3 regions of the Thermoanaerobacter sp. RKWS2 genome follow, and region 2 is predicted to be linked to each of the others. Evidence: riboswitches for the same ligand, from Rfam matches in the RefSeq annotation. Region 2 holds a riboswitch; each other region holds the start of a gene.
The links. Region 2 has a riboswitch for cyclic di-AMP ahead of OEI98_RS05790 (cell wall hydrolase). Riboswitches for the same ligand answer to the same signal wherever they lie in the genome.
Positions count from the first base shown of each region.

Region 1: it holds a riboswitch for cyclic di-AMP, as region 2 does, so the genes downstream of both, OEI98_RS04855 (C40 family peptidase) here and OEI98_RS05790 (cell wall hydrolase) in region 2, are expected to answer to the same signal.
Region 3: it holds a riboswitch for cyclic di-AMP, as region 2 does, so the genes downstream of both, OEI98_RS05075 (NAD/NADP-dependent octopine/nopaline dehydrogenase family protein) here and OEI98_RS05790 (cell wall hydrolase) in region 2, are expected to answer to the same signal.

Region 1 covers NZ_CP110888.1:968,407-979,479, forward strand. Annotated here, with positions in the region: gene polA (DNA polymerase I) at 26-2,644, shown strand; partial or broken gene coaE (dephospho-CoA kinase) at 2,656-3,250, shown strand; partial or broken gene OEI98_RS04835 (lytic transglycosylase domain-containing protein) at 3,274-3,833, shown strand; partial or broken gene OEI98_RS04840 (nicotinate phosphoribosyltransferase) at 3,917-4,950, shown strand; partial or broken gene OEI98_RS04845 (ABC transporter substrate-binding protein) at 4,970-6,552, shown strand; tRNA gene OEI98_RS04850 (tRNA-Leu) at 6,747-6,834, shown strand; cyclic di-AMP (ydaO/yuaA leader) riboswitch at 6,997-7,129, shown strand; gene OEI98_RS04855 (C40 family peptidase) at 7,135-8,058, shown strand; gene typA (translational GTPase TypA) at 8,178-10,001, shown strand; gene OEI98_RS04865 (lytic transglycosylase domain-containing protein) at 10,024-10,584, opposite strand; gene OEI98_RS04870 (hypothetical protein) at 10,721-11,073, shown strand, end outside.
Region 2 covers NZ_CP110888.1:1,135,598-1,146,670, forward strand. Annotated here, with positions in the region: partial or broken gene pepF (oligoendopeptidase F) at 1-662, shown strand, start outside; partial or broken gene aroB (3-dehydroquinate synthase) at 951-2,020, shown strand; gene pheA (prephenate dehydratase) at 2,135-2,959, shown strand; gene aroF (3-deoxy-7-phosphoheptulonate synthase) at 2,984-4,000, shown strand; partial or broken gene OEI98_RS05765 (prephenate dehydrogenase) at 3,997-4,838, shown strand; gene aroA (3-phosphoshikimate 1-carboxyvinyltransferase) at 4,848-6,119, shown strand; gene OEI98_RS05775 (response regulator transcription factor) at 6,135-6,827, shown strand; gene OEI98_RS05780 (sensor histidine kinase) at 6,817-8,190, shown strand; gene OEI98_RS05785 (hypothetical protein) at 8,277-8,435, shown strand; cyclic di-AMP (ydaO/yuaA leader) riboswitch at 8,494-8,620, shown strand; gene OEI98_RS05790 (cell wall hydrolase) at 8,620-9,423, shown strand; gene OEI98_RS05795 (TMEM165/GDT1 family protein) at 9,477-10,037, opposite strand; gene OEI98_RS05800 (SHOCT domain-containing protein) at 10,277-10,561, opposite strand; gene OEI98_RS05805 (SHOCT domain-containing protein) at 10,593-10,781, opposite strand; gene OEI98_RS05810 (transposase) at 10,976-11,073, shown strand, end outside.
Region 3 covers NZ_CP110888.1:1,006,240-1,017,312, reverse strand. Annotated here, with positions in the region: gene OEI98_RS05095 (D-alanyl-D-alanine carboxypeptidase family protein) at 1-1,091, shown strand, start outside; partial or broken gene asnB (asparagine synthase B) at 1,120-2,630, opposite strand; gene OEI98_RS05080 (cobalamin-dependent protein) at 2,712-4,364, opposite strand; gene OEI98_RS05075 (NAD/NADP-dependent octopine/nopaline dehydrogenase family protein) at 4,361-5,461, opposite strand; cyclic di-AMP (ydaO/yuaA leader) riboswitch at 5,563-5,694, opposite strand; gene OEI98_RS05070 (helix-turn-helix transcriptional regulator) at 5,757-6,407, opposite strand; gene rsfS (ribosome silencing factor) at 6,516-6,869, opposite strand; gene OEI98_RS05060 (LCP family protein) at 6,886-8,073, opposite strand; gene yqeK (bis(5'-nucleosyl)-tetraphosphatase (symmetrical) YqeK) at 8,070-8,654, opposite strand; gene nadD (nicotinate-nucleotide adenylyltransferase) at 8,644-9,279, opposite strand; gene obgE (GTPase ObgE) at 9,402-10,673, opposite strand; gene OEI98_RS05040 (Spo0B domain-containing protein) at 10,718-10,933, opposite strand; gene rpmA (50S ribosomal protein L27) at 10,988-11,073, opposite strand, start outside.

The sequences.
Region 1 (11,073 bases), 170 kb from region 2:
AAGAAATAAAAATGGGAGTGATTTAATGTCTAAATTTTTAGTAATTGACGGGAGTAGCCTCATGTACAGAGCCTATTATGCATTGCCAATGCTTACTACAAGTGAAGGATTACATACAAATGCCTTATATGGCTTTACTATGATGCTTATAAAACTTATTGAAGAGGAAAAACCTGATTACATAGCTATAGCTTTTGACAAAAAAGCTCCTACTTTTAGACACAAAGAGTATCAAGACTACAAAGCTACAAGACAAGCAATGCCTGAGGAACTCGCAGAACAAGTAGACCTTTTAAAAGAAATTATAGATGGCTTTAATATAAAGACTTTAGAATTAGAAGGTTACGAAGCCGATGACATCATAGGTACTATTTCAAAGTTGGCAGAGGAAAAAGGAATGGAAGTGCTTGTAGTTACAGGAGATAGGGACGCGCTTCAATTAGTTTCAGATAAAGTGAAAGTTAAGATTTCTAAAAAGGGTATAACTCAGATGGAAGAGTTTGACGAAAAGGCTGTTTTAGAAAGATATGAAATAACTCCTTATCAATTTATTGATTTAAAAGGGCTAATGGGGGATAAATCTGATAATATCCCAGGGATACCTAATATAGGAGAAAAAACAGCGATTAAACTTTTAAAAGAATTTGGCAGTGTTGAAAATTTGCTTCAAAATCTTTCTCAACTCAAAGGTAAGATAAAGGAAAATATAGAAAATAATAAAGAATTAGCTGTAATGAGTAAAAGACTTTCAACTATAAAAAGAGACATTCCTATTGAGATAGATTTTGAGGAATATAGAGTAAAAGACTTTAATGAGGAGAAGCTTTTGGAGATTTTTAATAAATTAGAATTCTTTAGTTTGATTGATAGCATAAAGAAAAAAGATAATGTAGAGATTGTAAATAATCATAAAGTTCAAAAATGGCCAAAAATAGATATAAGAAAATTAATAACTTTATTGCAAGACAGCAGAAATATTGCTTTTTATCCTTTAATTTATGAAGGGGAAATAAAGAAAATAGCTTTTTCTTTTGGAAGCAATACTGTTTATATTGACATTTTTCAAATAGAAGACTTAAAAGAGATTTTTGAAAAAGAAGAGTTTGAATTTACAACCCACGAAATAAAAGATTTTTTAGTCAAGCTTTCTTATAAAGGAATAGAGTGTAAAAGCAAGTACATAGATACTGCTATAATGGCTTATCTTTTAAATCCTTCTGAGTCTAACTATGATTTGGACCGTGTGCTGAAAAAATATTTAAAGGTGGATGTTCCATCTTATGAAGAGGTATTTGGCAAAGGTAGGGATAAAAAGAAGCTTGAAGAAATAAGAGAAGATGTACTTGCTGATTACATTTGCAGTAGATGTGTGCATCTATTTGATTTAAGAGAAAAGTTGATGAATTTTATTGAAGAAATGGATATGAAAAAACTTTTATTGGAAATAGAAATGCCTCTTGTAGAAGTTTTAAAATCAATGGAAGTAAGTGGTTTTACATTAGATAAAGAAGTCCTAAAAGAGCTTTCACAAAAAATAGATGATAGAATAGCAGAAATACTAGATAAAATTTATAAAGAGGCAGGGTATCAATTTAATGTAAATTCCCCTAAGCAATTAAGTGAATTTTTGTTTGAAAAATTAAATTTACCAGTAATAAAGAAAACAAAAACAGGATATTCTACAGATTCTGAAGTTTTAGAGCAATTAGTTCCTTATAATGATGTTGTCAGTGATATAATAGAGTATAGGCAACTTACAAAACTTAAATCTACTTATATAGACGGATTTTTGCCTCTCATGGATGAAAACAATAGAGTACATTCTAATTTTAAGCAAATGGTCACTGCTACAGGCAGAATAAGCAGTACCGAGCCGAATCTACAAAATATACCTATAAGAGAAGAGTTTGGTAGACAAATTAGAAGAGCTTTTATTCCGCGGACTAAAGATGGGTATATTGTCTCGGCTGATTATTCTCAGATTGAACTAAGGGTTTTAGCACATGTTTCGGGGGATGAGAAGCTAATAGAATCTTTTATGAATAACGAAGATATACATTTAAGAACAGCTGCTGAAGTTTTTAAAGTCCCAATGGAAAAAGTTACACCTGAAATGAGAAGAGCGGCAAAAGCCGTAAACTTTGGTATAATATATGGCATTAGCGATTATGGGCTTTCTCGAGACCTTAAAATATCAAGAAAAGAGGCAAAAGAGTATATAAATAATTATTTTGAAAGATACAAAGGAGTAAAAGAATATATTGAAAAAATAGTGCGATTTGCAAAAGAAAATGGCTATGTGACTACAATAATGAACAGAAGAAGGTATATTCCTGAGATAAACTCAAGAAATTTTACTCAAAGGTCGCAGGCTGAGAGGTTAGCAATGAATGCTCCAATACAGGGAAGTGCGGCTGATATAATAAAAATGGCAATGGTTAAAGTTTATGAAGATTTTAAAAAATTGCAGTTAAAGTCTCAACTTATATTGCAAGTGCACGATGAGCTTGTAGTAGATACGTATAAAGATGAAGTAGATATTGTAAAGAAAATATTGAAAGAAAATATGGAAAACGTGATAAAACTAAAAGTCCCTCTTGTTGTTGAAATTGGTATAGGGCCCAATTGGTTTTTAGCCAAGTGAGGTGTACAAAAATGCAAGTAATTGGACTTACTGGCGGTATTGCATCAGGAAAAAGCACTGTTTCTAAGCTTTTAAAGAAGATGGGTGCTGTGATTATTGATGCAGATATTGTATCGAGAGAAATAATGGTAAAAGGAACAGAAGCATATAATAAAATTGTAGAATATTTTGGAAAAGAAATTTTAAAGGAAGACGGAGAAATTGACAGAAAAAAAATGGGTAATATTGTGTTTGCTGACAGAAGGAAGCTTAAAAAATTAAATGAAATTACTCATCCTATAATAATAGAGCGGATAAAAGAAAAAATAGAAGAAGAAAGAAAAAAATCAGCAAAAGGCTATTGTATTAGATGCAGCTCTTTTAATTGAAATGAAACTTTATAAAATGGTAGATGAGGTTTGGCTAGTAGTAGTAGATTCAAAAACTCAAATAAAGAGGGTTATGGAAAGGGATAAACTTTCTTATAAAGATGCAATAAACCGAATAAAAAGTCAAATGCCTTTGGATGAAAAGATGAAGTACGCAGATTTTATAATAAACAATAGCAAAGATTTTAAAGCCATGGAAAAACAAGTTACACTATTTTGGGGAAGATTTGCAACATAAATCATAATATCGGAGGAGTTACTTTGAGGAAAAAAGTTGCGGTAATATTTTTGATATTAGTAGGTCTTTTGTTTACTTACGAGTTAAATACTCATTATTTTTTAAAAAAATTTATCCTCTTAAATACCACAATTATGTAGTTTATTACGCAAAAGAGTATGGCGTAGACCCCTATCTTATTTTTGCTGTAATAAAAGTAGAAAGTAATTTTAAAAGTGATGCAATTTCTAGCAAAAATGCTATAGGATTAATGCAAATTTTACCAGATACTGGAAGATGGATTGCCAACAAAGTAGGGATAAAAAACTACAGCGATGATATGCTTTTTGAGCCTAAATACAATATTCAGATGGGGACATGGTATTTGACTTATCTTCTTAAAACTTTTAATGGAAATATACAGTTAGCTGTAGCAGCTTATAACGGAGGTAGTGGAAATGTAGATGCATGGCTTAAAGACAAGAGATTTTCCAAAGATGGGAAACAGCTACATGCTGTTCCTTATCCTGAGACAAATAGATATATAAAAAAGGTGTTAGCAGTTTATCAGATGTATAAGTTCATATATGAAACTAAAAATTGATATAAAGATTAGTATATACAAAAAAAGCTGAAAAATTGGTATAATAGTATCGTTAAAAAAGAAAATAAAAAGGGAGGACACAAATGAAACTATTAAAGCATTTAAAAGACTTAAATGAAGTAAAAATTGAAAAGGATAGGGAGTTTTTCTCAGCTACTCATGAAGAAATAAAAAATGCATGGACTACAGATGTGTATTTTTTAAGAACCCAGGATATTTTGTCATATCTTGGTGTACAAGATAAAATAGTCACAGCGGAGATATTTCCAAGAAAAAAGGAGTTTTTGCAGGGTTACCAGAAGTAATGAGTTTACTTAAAGACAAAAATGTGGAAGTATGGTCTTTGGAAGAAGGGGACACTTTTGAAGCTAAAGATACAGTAATGAGGATAAAAGGGCCTTATAGTGAGTTTGGAATTTATGAGACGGCAATATTAGGAATTCTTGCAAGTTCTTCCGGTTGGGCAACAGCAGCAAGGGAGCTTAAAGAAGTTGCCAAAGACAAACCAATATTATGTTTTGGTGCAAGGCATGTACATCCAGCTGTGGCACCTGTGATGGAAAGGGCGGCTTTAGTAGGAGGGGCAGATGATGCCAGCTGTATTTTAGGTGCAAAATTAATGGGGAAAGACCCTAAAGGGACAGTACCTCATGCTGCTTTTTTGCTTGCAGGAGATACATTAGAAGTGGTGAAAGCTTACAGAGATATAACTCCCCTTGATGAAAAGATAACCATTTTAGTTGATACTTTTAAAGACGAAGTAGAAGAGGCTTTGAGGGTTGCTGAATTTTTAGGGGATAGATTATACGGAGTAAGACTTGATACTCCATCAGAAAGAGGTGGAGTTACACCTAGTTTAGTGTATGAACTAAGGCAAAGATTAAATCAAAAAGGATTTACAAATGTAAAAATTATAGTTTCTGGAGGTTTAAACCCAGAACGGGTAGCAGAACTTTCTGAAAGTGGAGCAGATGCTTTTGGAGTAGGAAGTTACATATCTGATGCTCAACCTATTGATATGACAATGGATATAAAAGAAGTGGAAGGAGTACCTATTGCTAAAAGAGGGAGAATTCCTGGAATTATCGAAAATAAAAAATTGAAAAAGATAAAATAGTTTTCGGAGATGATAGTTAATGAGAAAATTTATTATATTATCTTTCATTTTGATGTTTATTTTTACAGGATGCAAAACTACTCCGCAAAATATGGTAAATTTACCTCAAGCATCTGAGGACAAAACTAAGATTGAAGAAGAAAAGCCAGTAGAGGGTGGCACTTTAAGAGTAAATATTACTTCTTTTGATACATTAAATCCTTTTTTGAATGACAATGAGAGAGTAAGGCAAATGTTAAATTTGTCATTGGAAGGATTAGTTACCTTGGATAAAACTTTAAAACCTATTCCTCAATTAGCAGAAAACTGGCAGATAAATGGACTTAATATAAAATTTTATTTAAAAAAGAATGTTAAATGGCAGGATGGAGTAAGTTTTACAGCTAATGATGTAAAATTTACTTTTGATTCTTTTAAAAATAAGGATGTAAAAAGTCCTTATAGGGATATTCTCATTAACTATCTCTCCTCTTATAAGACAAATGGTGATTATGAATTTGAAGTTGTTTTAAATAAACCTGTTGCAAATCCAATAGCTTTGTTTACTTTTCCTATTCTAGCTGAGCACCAATATAAAGGTAAGGAAGATATTTTAAATAAAGATATTGTACCTATTGGTACAGGGCCATATAAGATATCTTCTTACAGCGTTGGCAGAGAAATTATTTTTGAAAGAAATCCTTATTATAGAGGCGACAAACCTTATATAGATAGTATAGTGTTTAAAATTGTGCCTGATGAAAATGCTATGATAACATCTTTTCAAAGCAAAGAAGCAGATTTTACTTTTTTAAGTGACATAGATTGGGATAAATACAAAGAGATTTCAAACGTAAATATTTATAAATACGTTATGCAAGACTATGTATTTATGACCCCTAATTATCAAAAGCCAGCTTTGAAAGATTCAAATGTTAGGAAAGCGATGTGTTATGGAATAGATGTTGACAAAATTTTGAGAGATGTATATTTCAGTCATGGGTTAAAGTCATGTATTCCCGTTCGCCCTGATTCGTGGCTTTATAGCAATAAAATAGTATCTCATAATTACGATATAAAAGAGGCAAATAAAATATTAGAGGAAAGTGGTTGGAATTTAGTTAAAGGGATAAGGAGCAATGGAACTTATCAGCTCAAATTTGATTTGCTGGTAAATGCAAATAATCCATATTTGATTAAAGTTGCTCAAATTATAAAGAATAATTTAAAAGATGTAGGAATTGAAATAAACATTGTACCAAAAGATTGGGGCAATTTACTAAGTTCTGTATATTCGGGTAAATTTGATTTGGTGTTAATGGAGTGGAATTTAAGTTATAATCAAGATATGTCTACAATGTTTATGACAAAAGGCAAAGACAATTTTATGGGTTATAGTAATTCTAAAGTTGATGAAATATATAGTAGAATTTTTTATGATTCAGAAGAGAATTCTTTAAAAACAGATTATCAGGCTTTGGAACAAGTTTTTTAGAGGAACAACCCATAATTGGCCTTTTCTATATTGAAGGAGCAGTTATGGCATATGACAATGTAAAAGTTGTGGACCCTACTGGATTTAATGTTTTTAACAATATAGAAAAATGGTATATCAAAAAATAGGTATTGACACTGACCTAAAAAGATTATATAATTCATAGTGTGACGAAATTAAATAAAGCGTGCGGTGGTGGCGGAACTGGCAGACGCGTACGTTTGGGTGTATGACTATTCAGTGATGGATATTTTAATTGAAATGATTAATAGGTTTGCCACCTTGACAAACGAGTTAAGTGAGCAGTATAATAAAAACGCAGGCGGGCGTGCTGGAATTGGCAGACAGGCATGTTTGAGGGGCATGTGAGAGATGATCTCGTGTGGGTTCAAGTCCCACCGCCCGCACCATAAATAAAAGAGAAAAGAGGCGTTAAGCCTTTTATTTTTTTGTCACACAAATTATTAATTTTTTATAAAATATATTAAAAAAAGATTAAAAAATTTAAGAAAATGTAATGTAAACATTGACTTTGACTGTAGGATATGATAAGATAAGACAAAAGGACAAAATATGCAATCTTGCCGAATCCGAAAGGTACGGAGGAACCGCTTTTTGGGGTTAATCTGTAGCTTTAAGCTGCAGTAGGGATACCTTCTGTCCCGCACCCGACAGCTAACTCCGGAGGCAATAAAGGAAGGAGATTTGCAGTGGATCAGCGGATAGGAAAGATGATTTTTGGAATTTCTGTGTTTGGTGCGACGCTGATTGGTAGCTCTTTTTTGAACCCAGCGTTTGCGGAAGGATTGGGAGTTGGAAAGATTACAGGCAATTATGTAAATGTGCGGACTCAAGGAAGCTTATCAGGAAGTGTCATTGCCCGCTTAAATTGGAATGACACAGTGACTGTGTTAGATAAGGAAAACGGGTGGTACAAGATAAAGCTTTCTGATGGAAGAGAAGGATGGGTTTTTGGTGAATATTTATCCGTAAGAAATTCTTCTAATGTCTCAAGAGGAGATTCGGAAAAAGCAGCAAGTGTTGGTATAGTGACAGGTAGTTACGTTAATGTGAGAAGTGAAGCGGGTTTATCTGGCAGCGTTGTAGCACAGCTTAACAAGAATACTACAGTGAATGTGTTGGGTAAACAAAATGGGTGGTATAAAATAAAGCTTTCGGACGGAAGAGAAGGATGGATTTACGGAGAATACTTAGCAGTGAGGAGTTCTTCAAGTATCTCAAGGGGTGAAGTAGATAGGAGTTTGATAGATAAGTTAATAGATTTTGCCAAGTCTTTTGTGGGGACTCCTTATGTCTATGGAGGTTCAACTCCAAAAGGATTTGATTGTTCCGGCTTTGTTCAATATGTTTTCAAGAATGTAGGTATTAATTTACCAAGAACGGCAAATGAGCAAGCTACTGCAGGAGAATATGTAAGTTATAACAATCTTCAACCAGGAGATTTGGTATTTTTTAAAACTTTAGGAAGCAGTGTGATAAATCATTCAGGAATATATATAGGTAATGGTGAGTTTATACAAAGCTCTTCAGGTAGAGGGAAGGTCATAATAAGTCCTTTAAACGAAGGGTATTATAAAGAACATTATGTTACAGCAAGAAGAATTATAAAATGACCTATGATAAAAAGAGTGCTCTAGAGAGTGCTCTTTTTTATATTGACTATTTTTATTCCTTGAGATATTATATAATACTGTATACGCGATATAGCCTATTTTATGGAAGGAGATACCTTATGAAATTTGTAAGAGAAGATGTAAGAAATATAGCCATTATTGCCCATGTTGATCATGGAAAAACTACTTTGGTTGATGCTATGCTTAAACAAAGCGGTATTTTTAGGGCAAATGAAAAAGTTGAGGAAAGGATCTTGGATTTTAACGATTTAGAAAGAGAAAGAGGTATAACAATTCTTGCTAAAAATACTGCTGTTAGATATAAAGATGTGAAAATAAATATAGTGGATACCCCCGGACATGCAGATTTTAGCGGTGAAGTAGAGCGAGTATTAAAAATGGTAGATGGGGTACTTTTGTTGGTAGATTCTTTTGAAGGACCTATGCCACAGACCCGTTTTGTATTAAGTAAAGCATTGGAACTGGATCTAAAACCTATAGTTGTCATAAATAAAATTGATAGGCCTGATGCAAGGCCTCAGGAGGTTATTGACGAAGTTTTAGATCTATTTATTGAATTAGGAGCAAATGATGACCAAATTGATTTCCCTGTTGTCTACACCTCTGCAAAAGAAGGTATAGCAAAATTAAGTTTAGAAGAAGAGTCTCATGACTTGAGACCTCTTTTTGATACGATTTTAGACTATATTCCTGCACCAATAGGAGATATTGAAGCACCATTACAACTTATAGTGACTACTTTAGATTATGATGATTACATTGGGAGAATTGCCATTGGAAAAGTAGTTAGAGGAAAAATAATTTCAGGGGAAGAAGCGGCTATATGTAAAAGAGATGGGTCAATACAAAAAGTTCACATAAATAATCTATATCAGTTTGAAGGACTAAAAAGAGTGCAAGTAGAAGAAGCAAGCTTGGGAGATATTGTGGCGGTTTCTGGCATAAGCGATATTGAGATTGGAGAGACCATTGCAGATAGAGATAACCCCGAGGCGGTAGACTTTGTTCGCATAGAAGAGCCAACAGTTTCTATGACTTTTAGTGTAAATACCAGTCCTTTTGCTGGAACTGAGGGTAAATACGTTACTTCAAGACATTTAAGAGAAAGGCTTTTTAAAGAGCTAGAGACAAACGTCGCATTGCGAGTTGAAGAAACAGATTCGACTGATTCTTTTAAGGTGTCTGGAAGAGGAGAGCTGCATCTTTCTATTTTAATTGAGACTATGAGACGGGAAGGGTATGAATTACAGGTTTCTAAGCCTACAGTGATTTTTAAAGAAATAAATGGAGTAAAAATGGAACCTATTGAACTTTTGACAATAGATATTCCTGAAGAATATATGGGAGTTGTAATGGAAAAATTAGGACCGAGAAAAGCTGAATTGATGGATATGCACACATTAAAGCCAGGAACTATAAGGCTTAAGTTTAAAATACCTACACGAGGCTTAATAGGGTATCGGTCTGAATTTTTAACAGATACAAAAGGAAATGGCATAATGACCTCTGTCTTTTATGATTATGCACCTTACAAAGGAGACATTCCTTCTCGTACGAGAGGCGCTCTTGTAGCTTTTGAGACGGGGGTTGCGACAACTTATGGCCTTTACAATGCTCAAGAGAGAGGGACACTTTTTATAGAGCCAGGTACAAAAGTGTATGAAGGGATGGTTGTGGGAGTTAATTCAAGAAGTGGAGATATTGATGTCAATGTATGTAAGAAAAAACATGTGACAAATTTAAGGTCTGCAACGGCGGATGAGGCTTTGAGGCTATCTCCTGTAAAAAAGATGTCCTTAGAAGAAGCATTAGAGTTTATAGATAATGATGAATTAGTGGAAGTTACTCCTCAAAGCATTAGAATACGAAAAAAGATTTTGGATTCACAACAAAGATATAAAAATGCAAAATATAACAAATAGGGGAGCCTTTTTGGCTCCTTTATTATTTATTATATAAGTCATTTAAAATTTTGTTTATATAATTTATAGTTTCTTGGTAAGGGGGAATACCTTGATATTTTTCTACTGATTGAGGACCAGCATTATATGCAGCTAATGCTAATCTTATGTCATGGTAAGTGTCTAACAAATTTTTTAGGTATCTTACTCCTCCATCTATATTTTGAGAAGGGTCAAAAGGATTGGATACATTTAATTCCTTTGCAGTTGAAGGCATAAGCTGCATAAGTCCCATCGCTCCTGCAGAAGAAACTGCGAATGGATTAAAATTAGACTCTGCTTTGATGACCGCTCTGATGAGATTTGCATCTACATTATATTTTTGACTGGCCCGTTGTATTAAATCTTCAATTTGTTGTAAATTTGTATTTTTTGATGGCGCATTATTACTCACATTTCCTGAATTGTATTGTTGATTTTCTATAGCATTGTTTAAAACTTCAGCAAAAGGTTTATCAGTGTTAAATATTTTTATATTAGCAGGGAGTCTGCTTTGAATTTCGCGAAATTTATTTTCAATTATTTGATTTACAATATTTGTCAATTCAATCCCTCCTATAATATATAATTCGACAAAATTCTTCTAAAACCTCTTTTAAAAGTGCAAATTAGTAAAAAAGTCCTATTAAAATTTTTAAAGGATTTTTTAAAGGAGTATAGTATAATATAAGTAAAGGTTTATGGTAAGGGTTGATAAAGAGATGAAAAACGAAAGAATGCTGGAAGTTTTAATTGTTGTATTAATAATTCCTCTAGTTTCTCTTTTAGCAGGTTATTTTATTTCAAAAGATATTGTAGAGCCTAACATTTCAAAAACAAATGACAGTGATAATTTTAAAGAGATGGTTGTTAAAGGAATTGACTTATTTGAAGTTGTTTTAGGTAGCTATTCAGATTTTGATACTGCAAAGTATCAGGATGATTTAATGAAGATGAAGGGAGTTTATTCCTTTGTTAGTAAAGATTCTGACAAATATTTGTTAATAGGTGGAATATTTTTAGATAGAGAACAAGCTGCTTTATTTTCTTCTTC
Region 2 (11,073 bases):
CATGGCAAATTAAATGATGTATTTACAATTGCCCATGAAATGGGACATTCTTTGCATACCTATTACTCAAATGCGACACAGCCCTATGTGTATGCAGGTTATAAGATTTTTGTGGCAGAAGTAGCTTCTACCTGCAATGAAGCTATACTTATGAATTATCTTTTGAAAAATTCTAAAGATGAAAAAGAAAAACTTTATCTTTTGAACCACTTCTTTGAGGAATTTAGAGGAACAGTCTATAGGCAAGTTATGTTTGCTGAGTTTGAAAAACTCATACACGAAATGGCAGAAAGAGGAGAACCTCTTACAGCGGAAGTGTTAAACAAAAAATATTATGAATTAAATAAGCTCTACTATGGAGATGACATAGTAGTAGATGAAGGAATAAGCTATGAGTGGGCGAGAATCCCACATTTTTATAGAAATTTCTATGTCTATAAATATGCTACTGGATTTTCTGCGGCAATAGCTATTTCTCAGATGATATTAAATGAGGGGGAAAAGCTGTAGAAAGGTATAAGGAGTTTTTAAAGAGCGGAAGTTCTGATTATCCCTTAAACCTTTTAAAGAAGGCAGGAGTAGATTTAACTACTCCAAAACCAGTAAACGAAGCTTTGGATGTTTTTGAAAAATTGCTTGAAGAGTTTGAAAAAATGCTATAATGAATCAAGAGGGCAGTAAAAGAGACTGTCCTTTTTTGTTTTTTAATAATCAGTAGAACCAGAATTTGAAGACATGTACCTCTATTATTTTGATAAAGAGCCAGAAGAAGTTTAAAAACTGCTTACTTTTATGTATTTAATGTTGTATAATAATAAAGTAAACAATTTTTCCAAACAAAAGTTCAAACACTGGGGACGGTTCCTTCCGTCCGATTTCAACTTAAAATTCAGATAAAAGGAACCGTCCCCTTTGTCTGTCTGAAAATAAAAAAGTGTGAGGTGTGAACTTTGGATTTTATAACAGTTGATTTAAAAGAAAGGTCTTATCCTATTTATTTTGCCTATGATTCTTTTGATAAATTAGGAGAAATAGTAAAGAAACATGTAAGAAGTAGTAAAACATTTATAATAACTGATTCTAATGTTTATCCTTTGTATTTTGAAAAACTCAATGAAAGTCTTAAAAAAAGTCGTTTTGATGTGTCATATGAAGTTATTCCTGCAGGGGAAACAAGTAAAACAATGGAAATGGCACAAAGGCTTCTTGAAAAAGCTTATGACTATGGACTTTTAAGAGACAGTTCAGTTATAGCTCTTGGAGGAGGCGTTGTAGGAGACATAGCGGGATTTGTCGCAGCAACTTACATGAGGGGAATAGACTTTGTGCAAATTCCTACGACTTTGTTGGCGCAGGTTGATAGCAGTGTAGGGGGCAAAGTAGCAGTCAATCTAAAAAAGGCAAAAACATAATAGGAGCTTTTCATCAACCTAAAATGGTATATATAGACACCGCCGTTTTAAACACGTTAGATAAAAGAGAAATACTTGGTGGATTAGCTGAAATAATCAAATATGGTATTATATGGGATTTTAGTTTATTTGAGTATATTGAAAGCAACATTTATGAAATTTTAGATTTAGAAGAAGATAAATTAAGGCATATAATCAAAAAATCTTGCGAAATAAAAGGGAAAATCGTATCTCTTGATGAAAAAGAAGAAAACCTGCGTTCAATATTAAATTTTGGCCATACAATAGGACATGCCATTGAAGCTTTAACAGGTTATGAGAGGTATATTCACGGTGAAGCTGTTGCTATAGGTATGGTATACGCTTGTAAACTTGCATTAAATTTAGGGTATATTGATGAAAAATATTTTGAAAGAATTTTTTCTTTAATACAAAGGACAGGATTACCTACAGATTATGAGGATTTGCACAAAGAAGACATCGTAGAGGCTATAAAACTTGATAAAAAGAGTAGAGAAGCCAAAATAAATTTTGTTCTTCTTCGTGGTTTAGGAAAAGCTGAAGTTACGACTGTTAAAGAGGAAGAAATCTTAAAAGTTTTAAAATAAGCGGGTAACCGCTTTTTTCTTTATCTTTTTTAGACTTTATGAAAAATTTACTTGACTCTACTTATGCAAAGTATTAAAATATCACTAATATTATAATTTGCAAGGGGGTGTTGGATGAAAATTGGCTATTTGGGTCCTAAAGGAACATTTTCTGAAGAAGCTGTTATAAAATACACACAAGGTGTTGAAAACTGTGAAGTTGTAGAGTTTAACACCATTCCGGAAGTCATAAATTGTATAAGCAATAGCTTATGCGAAGAGGCAGTAATTCCTATTGAAAACTCTATCGAAGGTTCTGTAAATATTGCCGTAGATATGCTGATAAACGACGCAAATGGGATAATGATAAAAGGAGAAATGATAATACCTATTTCCCATTGCTTGATTTCGGATGCTCCAGTTGAATTTAAAGATGTACATTGTATACTTTCTCATCAGCAGGCAATTGCTCAGTGCAGGGAATATATATCTAAAAAATTTCCCAATGCGGAAATAAAAGCTACAGACAGTACTGCCCAAGCAGTCTTAGGTGTCAAATCTAAACCTGGAGTAGTGGCGATAGGTCCTGAAAGAGCAGCTGTTATTTACGGTATGAGAATAATTGATAGGGACATACAAGATGTAAAAGAAAATTATACAAGGTTTTTGGTCCTTTCTCAAAGGGACGGGGTTGTCACAGGGAAAGACAAGACATCAATAGTCTTTTCTGTCCCAAATGTTCCAGGCAGTTTATATAACGCTTTAGGGGTTTTGGCCAACAAAAAAATCAATATGACAAAAATAGAATCTCGACCTTCAAGGAAAAAACTTGGGGAATATGTTTTTTGGGTGGACATTGAGGGGCATAGAGAAGATGAAATAGTAAAGAGTGCCTTAGAGGAGTTAAAAGGTAGAACGGATTTTTTAAAAGTATTAGGTTCATATCCTAAATTTAAGTAGAACGGTAGAATGGAGGAATTGAAAATGGTAATTGTTATGAATATTGATGCCACTGATAAGCAAATCTCTGATATTACAAATCTTTTAACATCTCTTGGTTTAGGTTACCACATTTCAAAAGGTGAAGAAAAAATAGTCATAGGTGTTATAGGTGATAAGAAAAAATTAGAAGGTAAGGCTGTAGAAATGATGGAGGGAGTAGAAAAAGTCATTCCTATTGTGGAGCCTTACAAACTTGCTAGTAAGATATTTAAACCAGAGCCAACTGTGGTAAAAGTAGAAGACATCGAAATTGGTGGAAGCAACATAGTTATAATGGCGGGCCCTTGTGCGGTAGAAAGCAGAGAACAACTCTTTGAAAGTGCTATGGCTGTTAAAAAAGCGGGAGCTCAATTTTTAAGAGGAGGAGCATTTAAACCGCGAACATCACCTTACTCCTTCCAAGGCCTTGAAGAAGAAGGCTTAAAGATGCTAAAAGAAGCTAAAGAACTTACTGGACTTAAGATTGTTACAGAAGTTATGGATGTCCATTCAGTTGAACTAGTGGCGGAATACGCTGATGTTATACAAATAGGTACAAGAAATATGCAAAATTTTCCATTACTTAAAGCAGTTGGTAGAATCAACAAGCCTGTTTTATTAAAGAGAGGACTTGCGGCAACATTAGAAGAGTGGTTAAGTGCTGCGGAGTATATCCTAAGCGAGGGTAATAAAGACGTCATCCTTTGTGAAAGAGGGATAAGGACGTTTGAAACTTATACGCGAAATACTTTGGATTTAAGTGCAGTCCCAGCCATAAAAAAGTTGAGCCATTTGCCTATAGTTGTTGATCCCAGTCACGGGACTGGGAAATGGCACCTTGTAGCTCCTATGGCTAAAGCCGCTATAGCAGCAGGAGCCGATGGCCTCATTATTGAGGTACATCCAGACCCTAAAAATGCATTATCCGATGGGGCTCAATCCCTTACTCCTGAAAATTTTGAGACTTTGTGTGAGGACATAAAGGTTATCGCTAAAGCAGTAGGGCGTGATTTTGTATGATAAAAAATGCGGTTATTGTAGGATTGGGTCTTATAGGGGGATCAATGGCAAAAGCATTAAAAAAATACACAGATATAGACATTATTGGTGTTGATATAAATAGAGACAGTTTACAAAAATCATTAGAAGAAGGAGTAATTTCTTACGGCATGACAGACCTTGATTTTCAAGTAGATGCTGATGTAGTTTTTATATGCACGCCTGTTGGAAAAGTTGCTGAAAAGGCTAAAAATATACTTCCTTATTTAAAAAAAGGTTGTATTGTAACTGACGTTGGAAGTACAAAAAAAATTATAATGGAAGAAGTGCAAAAATTTTTACCCGATGAAATTTTTTCATCGGGGGCCATCCTATGGCTGGCACAGAGAAGGCAGGTTATGATAACGCTGATGCAGATTTATTTGTCAACTCTAATTATTTGTTGACACCTTTTGATAATGTAAAGGAAGATGTTTTAGATTTATTTATAAATGAAGTAATAATAAAAATAGGTGCAAAACCGGTAATAATGGATTATAATAAACACGATGCCATTGTCGGAATAATAAGTCATGTACCTCATATTCTTTCTGCTACCCTTACGAATTTTGCTCATGATAAATGCAGTGAAGCATTTAAATACGCAGCTGGTGGGTTTAAAGATACTACGCGAATTGCCTTGTCTCAGACTGAAATATGGAAAGACATAATTTGTACAAACAAAGAAGTTATTTTGGAGTTACTAAAAAATTACAGGGAAGTCCTAAGTGACTTTATTTGTTATTTAGAAAATGACGATATTGACACCATACAAAAGTTTCTTGAAGATGCAAGAAAATATCGAAACACTATAACTTGAGGTGTTGTTATGGATATTGAAGTTAAAAAGAAAAGATTTTTAAAAGGTATTATCTCAGTCCCTGGAGACAAGTCAATATCCCATAGAGCTGTAATGATTGGGTCAATTGCAGAAGGGATTACAGAAATTGAAAATTTTCTTTTAGGAGAAGATTGTATATCTACTATTAATTGTATGAAGAATTTAGGAGTTGACATTGAATTAAAAGGGACAAATGTTAAAGTTCATGGAAAAGGGCTTTATTTAAATAAAAGCGAAAAAATCCTTGATGTAGGAAATTCGGGTACTACCATTCGGCTTTTGATGGGTATTCTCGCTGGTCAAAAGTTTGAGACAACGCTTACAGGTGATGATTCTATAAAGAGACGCCCTATGGGAAGAGTGATAACTCCTCTTAGTATGATGGGAGCGAAAATAGAAGCAAGAGAAGGAAATTTTGCACCTCTTACGGTTTTTGGAAACAAACTTAAAGGCATATATTACAAAATGCCAATTGCCAGTGCACAGGTTAAGTCCAGCATAATGTTGGCAAGCCTTTACGCTGATGATAAAACGACTATTGAAGAGCCTTACCCTTCAAGAAATCACACGGAACTCATGTTTAGTTCTTTTGGTGCTAAAGTGGATGTAAATGGCACAAAAATAACTTGTTACCCTGGCTACAAATTACAAGGGCAGAGAGTTATTGTACCAGGGGATATATCGTCAGCAGCATATTTTATTGTTGCTGCAACTCTCGTTCCAAATTCGGAGGTTACTATAAAAAATGTAAATGTAAATCTTACAAGGACTGGTATTATCGATGTGATAAAAGAGATGGGAGGAGACATTGTCTTAACAAATGAAAGAACTATAAACAATGAAAAAGTAGCGGATATAACAGTTAAGACTTCAAGGCTAAAAGGAATTGAAATTGGAGGAAGTCTTATTCCAAGGCTTATTGATGAAATTCCAGTAATAGCAGTTGCAGCAGCCTTCGCAGAAGGGAAAACAGTGATAAAAGATGCCGAGGAGTTAAAAGTAAAAGAAAGCAATAGAATAAATACAATCACTTCAGAATTAAAGAAAATGGGAGCAAAAATTTTTGAAACAGAAGATGGGATGATTATAGAAGGGACGGGTTTTTTAAGAGGAAATACAGTGGAAAGTTACAACGACCACAGGATTGCCATGTCTTTATGGGTTGCTGGACTTATAGCAGAAGGAGAAACTAAGATAAAAAATGCTGAATGTGTAAATATTTCATATCCAGATTTTTATAAAACCTTTGATATGCTATAATATCATTGGTGATGAATGATGAAAGAAAAGATACTTATCATAGAGGATGAAAAGCACATAGCCCGTTTTTTACAATTGGAGTTTGAACATGAAGGATATACTGTCACTGTGACTTACGATGGACCTTCTGGCTTAAAGGAGGCATTAGAAGGAGATTATGACCTTGTGCTTTTGGACATAATGCTTCCGGGAATTGATGGATTTGAAGTTTTAAAAAAAATAAGAGAACATTCTGACATACCTGTTATAATGCTTACTGCCAAGTACGAAGTAAAAGACAAAGTGGAAGGACTTGACATTGGAGCTGATGACTATGTGACAAAACCCTTTTCTATAGAAGAGCTTTTTGCAAGAGTGAGGGCTGCTTTGAGAAAGAAAAAGCCGCATCTTAAAAAAGATGTGTTAAGATATAGCGACATCACTATGGATTTGACAACTCATGAAGTAAGAAGAGCGGGTATAAAAATTGAACTTACAAAAAAAGAATTTGACCTTTTAGAGTTTTTAATTAAAAATGCGAATATTGCTTTGACAAGGGAAAAAATCCTTGAGTGTGTGTGGGGTTATGATTATTATGGAGATACTAACATAGTGGATGTATATATAAGGTATTTAAGGAGCAAGATTGACGACCCCTTTGACCGGAAGTTAATCCACACCATAAGAGGAGTGGGGTACACTTTGAAGGAGGATAAGGATGAAGATTAAACTGTGGCCCCGCCGCATAACTTTAAGGATAGCTCTTCTTTATTCTGTAGTTTTTTCAGTAATATTGGTTGCGCTTAATGCTTCTGTGCTTTACGGCTTAAAATATTATTTAATATACCAAGCAATGGACCAAGTAACAAGCCAGGCAGAGGCTATAAAAAGTAAACTGGGGGAAATAAAAGGGGACGTCAATTTATCTGAAAAAGATTTGATTTTTTCAAGCATACCAAATGAAAATATTTATACAAAAATATTTGATGAAAAAGGGAATGTCATCTATTCTTCTAAAAGATTAGAAAGAATTAATATTCCTCATGATGTAAACATAGATATTCCTGTTAAAATTGACAAATATGATAAGGATTTGACTTACCTCAATACCATTTTTAAAAGCGATGATAAAGTGTTCTATATTCAAGTGATAAAAGACATGGAAAATGAATATTTGTTTTTGAAGCTACTTTTTATTTTGATGTTTTTTGCGGATGCGGCAGGAATTTTTGTGTCCTTTATTGCAGGATATTTCGTTACAAAGAGGGCTTTAAGACCTGTGGATTATATGACAAAAGAAGTAAGAGAGATAGATGCCCATGGGTTAAATAAAAGACTTAAAATATATGGAGAAGACGATGAACTTACAAGATTGGCAAAAACCTTTAATGACATGCTGGATAGGTTGGAAGATTCTTTTAAAAGGCAGAACATGTTTGTCTCTGATGCTTCTCACGAACTTAGAACCCCAATTTCTGTAATAAAAGGGTATATTGACATGTTGGATAGATGGGGAAAAGAGGACAAAGCCGTATTGCAAGAGGCTATAGAGGCGATTAAAAGAGAAACGTTAGACATGGAGCATCTCATTGAAAGACTCCTTTTGTTGGCAAAAGGAGATAATAAGTCAATAAAGTTAAATAAGGAACAATTTAATTTAAAGGATGTAATAAAAGAAGTTGCAGAGGAAATAAAAATGTTAAATGAAAGCAAAAATATAGTTGTAAAAGGGCAAAATGACATAAATATAACGGCTGACAAAAAACTCATTAAAGAGCTTATAAGGATATTTTTAGACAATGCAGCAAAATACACTTCTTCAGATGGCAATATAGAAATTGATGTGGGGAAAGATAATTCAAAAGCCTATATAAAAATTAAAGATGATGGCATAGGTATACCACAAGAAGATATTCCACATATTTTTGATAGGTTTTACAGAGTAGACAAAGCGAGAGCCAAGGAGACAGGTGGGGCAGGATTGGGATTAGCTATTGCTAAGTGGATTATTGAGGAACACAAAGGAAGTGTCACTGTAAAAAGTGAAGTAGGGAAAGGTAGTGAATTTACCATAACATTGCCTTTAAGGTGATGTTATTTTTTTATCGAACTTTGCTCTTGAAATTCTATATATTGTGTGGTATTATAATAATACAACAATATATAGAGGTGATTAAAATGAAAAACCAAGTGGCAGAGGATAAAAAACAGCTAAAAGAAAATAAAGCTGATCAAAATAATGTAAATGTGTTTACATGTCCGGATTGCGGTGCTAAATTGGTTCATGAGGGAGGTTGTGTTTTCTGTCCTTTCTGTGGTTACAGTGAGTGCCAGTAAGTACCTATCTTTCCACCAGTTTAATATGGACACAAGTTAAATATCCGGCTATAATTTAGTTAAAAATATGCCGAATCCCCGATAAGGGGTACGGGGGAACTAAATTGGGGTGAATCCACTTTTGTGGTAGGGTGTCCCTAACCCGAACCCGTCAACTAACCTCGGAGGCAAAAGGGGGAACAACATGTTTAATATTCGCATCAAGGTCAAACCTCTCATCGCATCAGTTATAGCCGGATTGTTTATTTCCCAATCAGTATTTGCCGCAACTTACACAGTTAAACCCGGCGATACCTTATGGGGTATAAGTCAAAAATACGGGACTACCTATACTAAGCTGATGTCTTTAAACGGCCTTCAAAATACAATAATATATCCAGGGCAAGTTTTACAAGTGCCGGGCAGTGATAACACATATGTTGTCCAAAAAGGTGACAGCTTGTACTTAATTGCTTTAAAATACGGTATTACTGTTGATATGCTCAAATCTGCAAACGGATACAAAAGCGACATAATATATCCTGGACAAGTCTTTATTATACCCCGTGATACTTCTTCTAATAGGACATATCAGGATGTCAGCAGAGGTTCTATTGAAAGGGGTGTAATACCCTACACAAAAGAGGAATTTGACCTCCTTGCGCGACTTGTTACCGCGGAAGCAGATGGAGAACCATACCAGGCTAAAGTAGCAGTTGCGGCCGTAGTAATAAACAGAGTTAAAAGTGGTATTTTCCCTAATACTATAAAAGACGTGATATATCAAGTCGATGCATACGGAAATTACCAATTTACTCCTGTGTTAAATGGGTGGATAAATAGACCTGCCTCAGCTGACGCTATAAGTGCAGCAAGAGATGCGTTAAGTGGTGTTGACCCAACAAACGGAGCCTTGTATTATTTTGACCAAAGTTCTACTAATGCGTGGTTGTGGTCACTTCCTATAGCGGCAAGAATAGGCAATATGGTTTTCTGTTACGGCAGGTAAAACTTCCGATGAGAGGGTCAAAAACGGGTACAATTTAAGTACCCGTTTTTGACTTAGAAAAACAATTTATACAAAGTAGAAAGACCAAAGGCGATGAATATGAAAGAAGATAGATATTTTAAATATTTTGAAGGGATTCTTTTATTAAAATAAATGCCTACAATTATCCCTAATACATCTGCTAAAAATATTCCAAGAGTAGTGCCTATTAATATGTACAGAGGACTGTTGTATGATGCAGTCAAAGCTATAGCAGCCAATTGCGTTTTGTCTCCAAATTCTGATAGTACATATGTACTTATAATAGTTGCAACAGGACCGTATTTTGAATTTTTTATTTTTTCCTGTTTTGTTTCTTCCTCTATTAAAGTTGAAATTCCAAAAAACAAAAATAATAAAGCAGCTGAAAATTTTATATAAAAAATGGGAATGTATTCGGTGATATACGAACCAAATATCACAGCAATACCATTGTTTATTAAGGCTGCGATAAATATACTTATAAGAACAGTCCTTACTTTAAAAAGAGTAACAAAGGCCATTGACATGAGCTGTGACTTATCTCCCATCTCAGAAGTAAAGATAAGGACAAATGATGTGACAAGTGCCTCCATTTTATTGCCTCCCCAACTATTATATTTGCTCTATAAATAAATTAGGACCTTCACATAATATGTAAAACATATTATGTAAAGGTCTCGTTCTTTAAAGTAAAGCCAGGGTTTCCCGATATGTTGACTTTACCACATATAAGCTATGCGAACTACTCCCCTTTACTCAATATATTGTAAAAAATTTATCATAAAATGTCAATAGGAGCAATGTAAACAACAATAATGTCAAATTATTTAGCTTATTTTTTTAACATTTTTACTATTTCTGTATATTCGTCTGAAGTAATTTCACCTCGAACGTATCTTAACTTGGCAATTTCTAATGCTTCATTATTAGGATCTGTATCGTGTTTTTTAAAAAAGTTAACATTTCTAATCTGTTTTACTAGCAAGTAAATTACTACACCTATTAAAATTAAGAACAATATATTGGTAAGTCCACCGCCGAACCAAGTTCCATAACCACAAGGATAATATCCTCCAAACCAACGACCTAAACCACCCATCATATATCCTCCAAACATTATTTTCTCCTCCTCTCTAAATATTTAAATTTTACAAAATACTTTTTAATTTGTTATACTCTTCTTCTGTAATTTCACCTTTAGCCAAGCGTATATCGAGTATTCTTTTTGCTTCGTTTGTTTGGTAATTTTTGGTTTCATGTAAATTATTAATCATTCTTTGCAGGTCACCTGTTTTGTACAAATAAAAGCCAATTGCCAAGATTAATATAAGACCCATACTTTTCAACTCCTTTCTATTTATCGAAATAGACTTGTGCAAAATTCAGAAGCCTTCATTTAAGCCATTCTACAGACATACTTTTTTCCTATCACTCTTGAATTTTTTATCTTTTATGTAGGATTTCCCCTCCCATTTGTCGAATTATTATATATACCGCATAAAAATATTTTTTAAGGAGGGGGAAATCCTACATGTACCAGCTTCAATTACTTTTAAATATACCTGAACTCTTTACTTCTCTGTCTAAAATTGATTTCTATTCTTCTATGTTTAAAAATCTAGACTTGTC
Region 3 (11,073 bases), 130 kb from region 2:
CAAGCACAACTAAAATTCTTACTGCAATTATTGCTATAGAAAAGGGAAACTTAAACGATATTGTAACTGCAAGCGATAATGTTACAAAAATAGATGGAAATTCCATATTTCTTTCTCCTGGTGAACAACTTACGTTAGAGCAATTACTTTATGCGCTTTTGTTAGAATCTGCCAATGATGCAGCAATAGCAATTGCTGAACACATTGGTGGAAGCATAGAAAACTTTGCTAAAATGATGAATGAAAAAGCTAAAGAAATTGGAGCTTATGATAGCCATTTTGTAAATCCAAATGGTCTTCCTGATGAAAATCATTATTCGACCCCTTATGATATGGCATTAATAGCAAGGTATGCAATGCAAAATCCTGAATTTAGAAAAATAGTAACTACAATACATTATCAAATTCCCCCTACTAATAAGTTTGATAAAGTAAGAGACCTATGGTTAAGCAACCGCTTAATTAAACCTTCAAGTTTTCACTATGAAGGCGCCGATGGAGTAAAAACAGGATACACGGTTGCAGCAGGTCAAGTTTTAGTAGCTTCTGCAACAAGAGACGGCCACAGACTTATATCCGTCATAATGGGAGACCAAGGAACAAATATCTGGACAGATACTATAAAGCTTTTAGACTACGGATTTCAAAACTTTACTTTAGTGAAAAAAACAGAAAAAGGTGAGGTAGTAACTTATATCGACTTGGGAAAATCTCACTTTAAACTTCCTCTTATTGCAAAAGAAGACTTTTACTATGAAGTCCCTAAAGGGCAAGAAAATTCTATAGAAACTCAAATAATACTAAATAAAAACATAAAAGCGCCAATAAATAAAGGAGATACATTAGGATACATTAAATACACTTTAAATGAAAAGGAAATAGGCACAAATCCTCTTATTGCAACCGAATCTGTTTATAAAAACTTTTGGGGAAATTATTATATGGATGTACAATCTTCTGGGGTAAAAAATACAATGTATACTAACCCTGTAAGATTCATTACTGGAACAACAATTTTAGGAATAGCTTTTATCCTTTGGAGAAGACGGAAAATTAGAAATAGAAAGAAATATATTTTCTCAAAATATTGATTTAAAAAAAGGGCAGAATGCCCTCTTTTTATGCATATATTTGGTTGTCATTGAGACTTCTACTTCTTCCCATGTCCTTTATAAAAGAATCAACATTAAAAAATCTTTTTAAAATTTTAAAATAATACAACTCTTCTTTAGACTTTATTTCAAAACCGTTAGGTAGGAATCTATTTTTTATATACTCTGCATCACTAATTTCTGATTCGGCTATTTTATTTAATATTTCAGATGTACCAGTTCCTATTGCAAATTTTTCTTTTCTTCTCCATACAATTGATTCTGGTAAATAATTTTCTGCAAGCTTTCTAAGTATCCACTTTTCGGTTTTTTCTCGGCCGTTAATTTTAAATGACGGTGTTATTTTAAATGCGTACCGTAACACTTCTATATCTAAAAACGGTACACGTCCCTCAATGGAATGTGCCATTGTCATTCTGTCAACTCTTTGAAGATTTGTATTATGCAAATTTCGAGTTATATATTTTAATTCGGATTGTAATTTCCAAGGATTTGTATAATTTTTGAGGTAATGGTATCCGCTAAACAACTCATCAGCACCTTCTCCCGAAAGAATAACTTTTACGTAATTGCTTGCAAGTTTTGATACAAAATATGTTGCAACAGCACTTCTGACTAAGGCTGGATCACAGGATTCAAGATGATATATAACTTTGGGTAAAACTTTTTTTATGTCCTCCTCTGTATAAATAAATTCATGGTGAATCGTACCTACATAATCAGCAACAACTCTTGCATTCTTTAAGTCATTACTTCCTTCGACACCTACTGCAAATGAGTGAAGGGGATTTTTGTATTTTACTGCTATTGCTGCTATAAGGCTGCTATCCAATCCGCCACTTAAAAATACTCCAACAGGCACATCAGCAATCAACCTTTTTCTTACCGAATCCTCTAATCTAAGCCTTAATCCATTAATAATATTATCAACATCTGCAAAATACATCGGATCCTGTGGAATTGAATAATATCTCTCAAATCCGTTTTCAGTTGTATAAATATATCCATTAGGAAATTCATTTATATCATCAGTTACTTCCTGAAGTGCTTTAATCTCCGAAGCAAAGGCAAAATAACCTTCTTTTGTTTTACCATAATACAATGGCTTTATTCCTAACGGATCGCGAGCAATAAATATGGTCTTTTTTTAGAGTCATAAATAACTAAAGCAAACATTCCATCAATATAGTTAACACAATTTTTACCTAGTTCTTCATACAAATGAATTATTACTTCGCTATCAGTATCTGTGGAAAAAATATGGTTTTTTAACTCTTTACGCAATAATTGGTAATTGTAAATTTCTCCATTATAAATAAGCCAATACCTGCCATCTTCGTTTTTTATAGGTTGGCGTCCATGATAAAGGTCAATTATCGTCAACCTATTATGGCCTAATGTAATATTTTCGTCTGCAAAAATACCTGACTCATCCGGGCCACGATGTCGTATTTTATCAAGCATCCTTTGTACTTTGCTCTTATCACCAGTTCCTATAATTCCTGCCAATCCACACATTTGATTATCATTCCTCCCCTTCATATATATTTAAAGAAAATTGAATAAGGAACGTAAGAATAGATCTTACGTTCCTAAATTTTATACTGTTATAACTAATCTTTCATATTCACGTAAAATCTTTTCTACCCTTTCTTGTTCAGGTATTATTCTATGCTTCTCATAGTCATAAGCATAACATGCACCATCTATTACTTTGGTCTGCAATTCTCCTTTTGCATACTTGTTACCCTTGAGATGTGGTGCATCTAATAGACCAATCTTTATCGCCAATGCTAATACGTCTGGATCAGAAAGTGGATCAGGACTGTGAGGCGCTAAACTCTTTATCGCTTCCAATAAAATCCTTGTCTCTTTCTTTAACTGTTCTTTTCTTTGAATTACTTCTTTATCCTGAGTCAAATCAGGCATTCCAAACATAGAGTTTTTTATCACGGCTTTTACTATTTTAACGCTTTCAATTATATCTTCCGGAGTTGCAGCATGATGAGCTTCACAGTAGCCTACCACATGATAGATATGAGGCTTTATAGCCATGGAGAGATAGGCACTGGAAGCCAATTGTCCTTTAGCTTCTAAAAGGTCGGAAGGGAAACTTGCAAGCCCAGCCCTTGCCTGCCTTATAACTCTGAAATTTTCATCTTGTAATTCTTCTATCAATTCTATCTTAGCTAACATCTTTGCCAAATCCATTTTTGGTGAAATAGAAGCAGGTACATTAAACATAAACTGAGCTACATAGTCTCTTACTCCCATCTTTTTGGCATTATATGCTGCAAGATAAGCCATTGTTACTCCAATTACGTCGTGAGCATCTCTCAAACTCCAATGATGTGCTTCGTTTACTTCTACAGGTACTCCTTTTTCAGCGTGCCATTTCATAAGCTGCTGATTTTCTCTTATGGAAGTATTTACATCCCTTGGTCCTCTGCCGTCCAATACATTATACCAGCAAAGGGGAATCGCTGCCCAAGCGTTATGGATAGTCTCTAGAAGCATCTCTGCCATCTTGAAAACATCATTTGTACCACTGTAACATCTGAGAAGAGGATAGTTACCTCTTTTTGAAGCCTCATATATTCTTATTAAGTCTTCTTTCTTTCTTATAGGAACACCGCCTGCTCCGTCCAAAGATTTGTCATATTTCTTATCAAAGAAGTGCTCTTGAGCATTTTGGTCTGGTGCTATAGAAATTACATCTAAAACTTCTGCTTCTGCTATCTTCTTAACTCCTTCTATAGTGTCCTCCAATGAAGGAAGCCCAAAGTGATGCCTTATTATAGGATAAGGATATTTATCTTCTATTCTTCCAATTAATGTATCAGCAAAAACTCTTTGTCTATGGTTTGAACTTCCTCCTCTTAAGAAATTAATTGTAGCTTCATCGCCATTTTTACCATCAAAAACTGCTGCAAATATTCCTGATTTACGAGCTACTTCTGCAGTAGGCTCTGTCCCTCCAAATACCCATTTTATATGTTGCAAATTATTTACTTCTATTTCCCTCTTGAGTTCTTCTAAAAGTTTTTCAAGAGCTGAAGGAGTTAGTCTAAAGCTTACTCCTACAATCTCCGGCTTATGTTCTTTAACAGCTTCAATCAATTTTTTAATAGGAACTGCAGGACCTAAAAATACAGTCTCATAACCTTGGTGTTCTGCAAATCTCAAAAAGTTATACACACCTGCTACATGGACGCAATTACCTATCGCTGCCGCTACAATTAACTTTTTCATGCTATCGTTACCTCCTTTCTTTTCCCTTCAACCAATTCTATAATTTCTTCAACTGTCATACCTTGTATGCCAAGCTTTTCAGCCGTTCTTCCAACTTTCCAATAATCTTTTCCGTGCATAACTGAAGCAAGATGTATAACAGCATCAATAGTGGGGGTCTTAATGCCTATTTCTTTCCCTATAGAAGACATAGGCACTAAACTCATAGGAACATCTTCAAATATATAACGACAATCTAATGTTTGAGGAGCTAATAAACCAACATAAGCTTTTGTATTTTGAATTGCCTCATATAGATTTTCTCCTTCCGCATTATAACTTTCTTTTAGCCATCTTTTAGCGGAAATAGTATTTACGCCCAGAGCTTTTGCCACCATCATTCTCTCATTATCTATTTTTTCCAATATCTTTGCAACAGAAGGAGAAATGCCTTCCCGATAATATTCAAAATTCCCTTTAGTAGTTTCTATTCTCGCTGCATTCAAAAGAGTAGGGGTGGGATGAAAAACAGCTCCAAAATTGTTAAGACTCGTTTCAAGAACATTTTGCGCCGGAATAAACTGAGAAAATGCAGTATTAAGTGTTTCCACCACTATTTCTGTTTTTTCTTTAGGTATTGCAGCAACAGACACTACTTCTTTTATTTTGTATATTTTAGCTCTTCCCATGGAAGACCTGCAGGCGTATATAAAAGTATCTGTTTCTGCAATAACTACATCTAAATCTTCTCTTTTTCTTGTAACATTATGAAACTCTAAAGCACCACCAGTTCTCCCAGGGTTTAATACAATTATTTGACCATCCCTAAGATATGGCAGCATGTCTTCGGCAATTTTATAATGGGCAGAAGCAGGAACTACAACTAAAACTATATCAACATCTTTAATAGCTTTCTCCATGTCATCAGTTATCACATTTAACTTGCCAAACCCTTCTACTTCTCCTTCTAATTCAATTCCACCTTTTTCTATAATAGGAAGTAATTTTTGATAGGTTCTATTGTACAAATTAACTTTATAGCCTTTTAAAGCGAGATGCCCCGCTATCGCTTGACCCCCATTCCCAGCTCCAATTACTGCAAAAGAGAGTTGTTTCATTTTTACTACCCCCTTTTAAAGAAATGAAAAAGCTATAGAGGGAAATCTATAGCTTTAACCTTCGGTGTCTGTAAAAACCCAAAAAGACACCAATGCTATCATCCTCCTCTTTCAACGCTTACGAGGTTAGCTGACGGGTTCGGGTCGAAAGATAACCCTACCATCTTTTAAAAGATGGATTCACCCCAGAAAGTGGTTCCCCCGCTTCTTTACGAATTCAGCGTTTAGCATTTTATTTAATTTTCAATTTATTTTTATTATATCATAAAATCAAATATTTGTAAAGGAAAACAGACTAATATTTACCAAAATCCTCTCCTACCCTTATTTCATCCAAATAATTATATATAGTATATCTGGAAACACAGAGTATTCTTGCTACGTAATCCACAGCGCCCCTTATTAAGAAAGTCCCTTTTGCATCTAACATTTTCACTATCTGAACCTTTTCTTCTTTTGTCATAAAATTTACAGGTTTACCATAATTCTCTAATGTAGTATTCACAATACTTTCCAAAACATCACTTACACTGCCCGTATAACTTTCTCTATTTTCTTCTGTAGTATCAGCTACTTCACAGAATTCTGATAAGGTATTTTTCACCATAATAAATTCTGAAATATCGATATTGATTGTAAGGCACCCAATGGGCTTGCCATTTTCATCTTTTATAAAAATCGCGGACGACTTCAAAATTTTTCCATCATTGCTCTTGTTTTTATAATTTATTAAATTCTCAATATTATCTGATTTCAATACTTTTAATATAGCCTCAGGCAATGGAGCCCCCACTTCTCTTCCCGTAACATGGGGATTTATGATCGCAATGATAGGATTTTGTGGGGAAGAAAAGTCATGTAATGCCACTTCGCAATTTTTGCCAAATGTATTAGCTATACCTTCTAGTACTGGGATCATGCTTTTTAAGATAGGATGTGTTCCCATTGGCTTTGAATCCCCCTAATCATACAATATTAAATATATGCGGTAGAGAGTAAAAAATGACACAAGAGATAACAGCATTAAAAATTTATTAACGTTATTATACATACCTTAAATGCGGTTGTCAAGCACTATTTCCTTTGCATCTGCCCACAATCTTTCTAAATTATAAAATTCCCTTTCGGGTTGTTGAAATATGTGAACTATTACATCTCCATAATCCATCAAAATCCACTTGCCCCAATTGTAACCCTCAATATGATCAACAAAAACGCCGTCTTCCATAAGTTTTTTTTCAATTTCGTCTGTCAATGCTTTGACGTGAGTATCCGAACTGCCAGTGGCAATAACAAAATAATCTGCGACAATCGTTAAATCTCCTATATACAAGATCTTTATATCATAAGCTTTTTTGTCTTCTAAAACTTTATAAATTTTAGACACCTTATCTTTTCCGTCTATCACTAAATCACCCTCCATTTTATATGTTTTTCCCTAAAATTATAGTTATATCAACATTACTGTCTCCATTCGTATCTTCCACTACAATAGCATTTTTTAAAATTTTCTTCAGATCCTCTACTATTTTTTTATCATCAGTCCTATTGATTATCTGAGTAGTGTTGTAAGTGGTACCTATTACATTTCCTATCTTCACTACATCATACCCTTGTTGTTTTAACAAATCAGCAGTCTTTGTAGCAGCTCCTGGTATACCACCGCCATTTAAAACTTCTATTTTTATGTCTTTTTTATTAGCTGCGATAGCAGTATCATCTCTTTCATCATTTAAATTATCCATAAATTGTAATACTTTTTGTGGATCTGTGATATAATAAGCAACCCCATCAATGTACTGAGGAGTACCAGGCACAGTAGCTGTTTTTATATTGTCTTTGTCAAGTTTTAAAAGATAATCTGCATACTTTAACATAGTAGTAGGTGGTATGTTTGTTTCTACGTATTGATTTATGGTTTTTAATATACGATGAATTTTTAACAAAGTACTAGGGTCTTTAGCTTTTTGAAACATCGCTAATAAAAATTCCCTTTGGACTTTGACCCTTTCTAAATCCTGTTCTGCATACCCATGTCTAAATCTCACCAACTGTAAAGCCTTCTCTCCATCCAAAAGTTGAACACCTTTTTTTAAATGAATATGAAGATTCCCTGCATTGTCATCATAATTCATGTCCATCGGTACGTTCATCTCTACTCCGCCTAAATCGTCTACTAATTGTTTAAAACCTTCATATCCAATCTTTACATAATAATCAACAGGCTCTCCAATAAGCTGTGACACCATATCCATCGCCAGTTGAGGTCCACCTATGGGATAGGCAGCATTTATCTTTTGTGTCCCATATTTGTCAAGTTTAATCATTGTATCTCTGGGAATAGATAAAATATAAGCTTTGTTAGTTTTAGGATTATAAGATAATAATATCATAGTATCAGAACGCCTTGGATCTGTTGGCGATGTTTCATCAACTCCCAAAACCAATATATTTATTTTCTGAATTGCCTCTGAATTTTTGTTTTCACTATTTTTATTCATCAAAGAAACATCTAAGGGGTTCAAAGACTTTAAATAGATATATCCTCCTACTCCTACAGATAATAAACTCAGCAACAATAACATTGATACAATCTTTATAAATTTTTTCATTTACCTCCACTCCCAAGTTTCAAAAGAATATGATTTCGAGCTTTTACTGTTTTCTCATAAAGAAGTAGTCCCCTCTCTAAAACATAACAAATTGTTCTATCAAAAGACTTTAACAAAGCAAGGTCTAAATTTTCCTCAGCTAATCGCCTTAATTCCTCTACTCCTTTAAAATCTCTATTAGGCTCTATATAATCCGCAAGAAATACTACTTCATCCAAAAGGCTCATATTGACATCACCAGTAGTATGAAGAGCAATTGCCCTTTTTATTTCTTGATCTTTTATTCCAAAAATTTCTTCTACCAAATGTGCACCTATAGGACCGTGTAAAAGAAAAGGCGCATGAATTAAAATCTCATCTAGCTCAATTCTATATTTTTTAGCAAGTTTTAAAAGGTCATCATCAGAATAGCTTTTAGCGCAATCATGCAATAATCCTGCTACTTGTGCCTTTTCGACATCAGCTCCATATTTTATTGCAAGATGCATTGCGGTTTCCATTACTCCAATAGAGTGTTTAAATCTTTTTTCATCTAATAACTCTTTTAATCTCTTTTTAAAAAATTCTATGTCATACCCCATTTTCGTCATCCTCTTTGTATAAACCGTATTTTTGAATATATCTTTCAACAGACTCCGGCAACAAATACTTTATAGGTCGTCCCCCTGCTACTCTTTCCCTTATATCAGTTGAGGAGATAGCCAAAGAGGGAACAGTCACTTTGTAAATGACATTTCCATAAAGTTTTCTAATTTTTTTTAATTCTTCATCTATTTTACTACCTTCAACTCCTGGCCTAGTTGCAGCAACAAAATTACACATTTTCAGAAGCTCATCCGCGCTTTTCCAAGTCAAAATTTCTAAAACAGCATCTGCTCCTGTTATAAAATAAAGTTGCGTACTTTCCCCATAAATTTTTTTAAACTCTTTGATAGTATCAATAGTATAAGTATACCCTTCTCTGTCAATTTCAATCGTCGATACCTCAAAAAAAGGATTAGTTATTGTAGCAAGTATAGTCATTAAATAACGATGTTTTTTATCTGTCACCTTTCGCTTTACTTTATGAGGCGGGTTACCTGCTGGAACAAAAATCACTTTGTCCAATTTAAATTCAGACCTTACCGCTTCAGCAGTAACTAAATGACCATAATGAATAGGGTCAAAAGTGCCTCCCATTATCCCAAGTCTAAGCTCCCTTTCCAAGTTACTATCCCCCAATTTATATTTCTTTTATATTATACATTATACATCAAAAGAGGTAAATTGCACAAGCTTACCATGAGCCCTCATTAAAGTAATAATAAAAGTGGAATCAAATTCCACTTTTATTCATAGTATTCAAATTCAAAATCTCTCACATTTATTGTATCGCCACTTTTAAATCCCTTTTCCTTAAGAGCATCTATTACCCCGCTCTTTCTAAGAAGCATTTCAAAGTACCTTAAAGAATGCTCATCTTGTAAATTTACTCTTTTTAAAAGTTTGTCAATTTTTGTACCGCTAAGATAATAGGTATTATCTTTTACTTCTATATTGAGAGTTTCTTCCTCTTCAGGAGGTGTATAAACAATAACTTCTGATACTTCCTTTATCTCCTCAACCGGAATAGAAGAAAGAATTTCTATAGTCTTGTCCAAAAGTTTGTCAATACCCTCTTTTGTCAAAGCAGATATAGGATATACATCATAACCTCTTTTTTTAATTTCTTTTTCAAAATCAGGGTAATTTTCTCTACCACTTTGTAAATCAATTTTATTTGCAGCAACAATTTGAGGCAAAGTAAGTAATCTTTCACTGTAGAGTTTAAGCTCTTCATTTATCTTCTCAAAATCTTCTATAGGGTCTCGTCCCTCATTTCCAGATACATCCACAACGTGTATCAACATTTTTGTCCTTTCAATGTGCCTCAAAAAGTCATGACCTAATCCTTCGCCTCTGTGAGCTCCTTCAATTAAACCTGGAATATCTGCCATTACAAAAGATTTCCCTTTATACTCTACAACTCCTAAATTGGGTGTCAGGGTAGTAAAAGGATAATTGGCAATTTTAGGCTTTGCTCTTGTGCAACTGGCTAAAAGAGTAGATTTACCTGCATTTGGGAATCCTATTAATCCCACATCAGCAAGAAGCTTCAACTCCAATCGTACCCACATTTCTTTGCCTTTTTCACCGCTTTCAGCAAAACGAGGAGTCTTCAAAGTAGAAGTAGCAAATTTAGTATTCCCTCTTCCTCCCTTACCTCCCCGTAAAACAATAGCCTTTTGATTAGGTTTTACAAGGTCAGCTATGATTTCTCCTGTTTCATCGTTAATTATCAAGGTTCCTACAGGAACTTTTATGTACAAATCTTCTCCGTTTTTGCCATATTGATTTTTACCTCTACCATTTTCTCCGTTTTGCGCAATGTACTTTTTTCTGTATTTAAAATCTAACAAAGTAGACAAATTAGGATCTGCTACAAATATTACATCTCCACCTTTTCCTCCGTCGCCACCGTCCGGCCCACCATAAGCAACGTATTTTTCCCTTCTAAAAGATATAATTCCATTTCCACCGTCTCCAGCTTTTATGTATATCCTTGCCGTGTCTATAAACATTCTTTCACCTGCCTTCCTTTATAGTATATACTTTTCAAAATTTTTTACCCCTCTAAGATATTTTTTATAATCTCTTCTGCATTCTCGGAATTAAAAATATCTCTTTCTCTATTAAGGTGGTCAATTGCAATGTGAAGAGATTCAATCACTTTATCTAATTTCCCCAGTTGAGCATACCCTAATACCACTTGTAAATCATTTAAAAGTTCATGTCTGCTTCGTTTGATGTAGTCTACCAATAACTCCACATCTGACACCATTTTTCCACCACTTTCTATTATTATTTATGAAAAAATCCTGGTATAAACCAGGATTTAATTCTGCGCAACTTTCCTTTCTGGATAAACACTTACTTGTTTTTTGTCGCGGCCTTTTCTTTCAAAAGTAACATATCCATCAA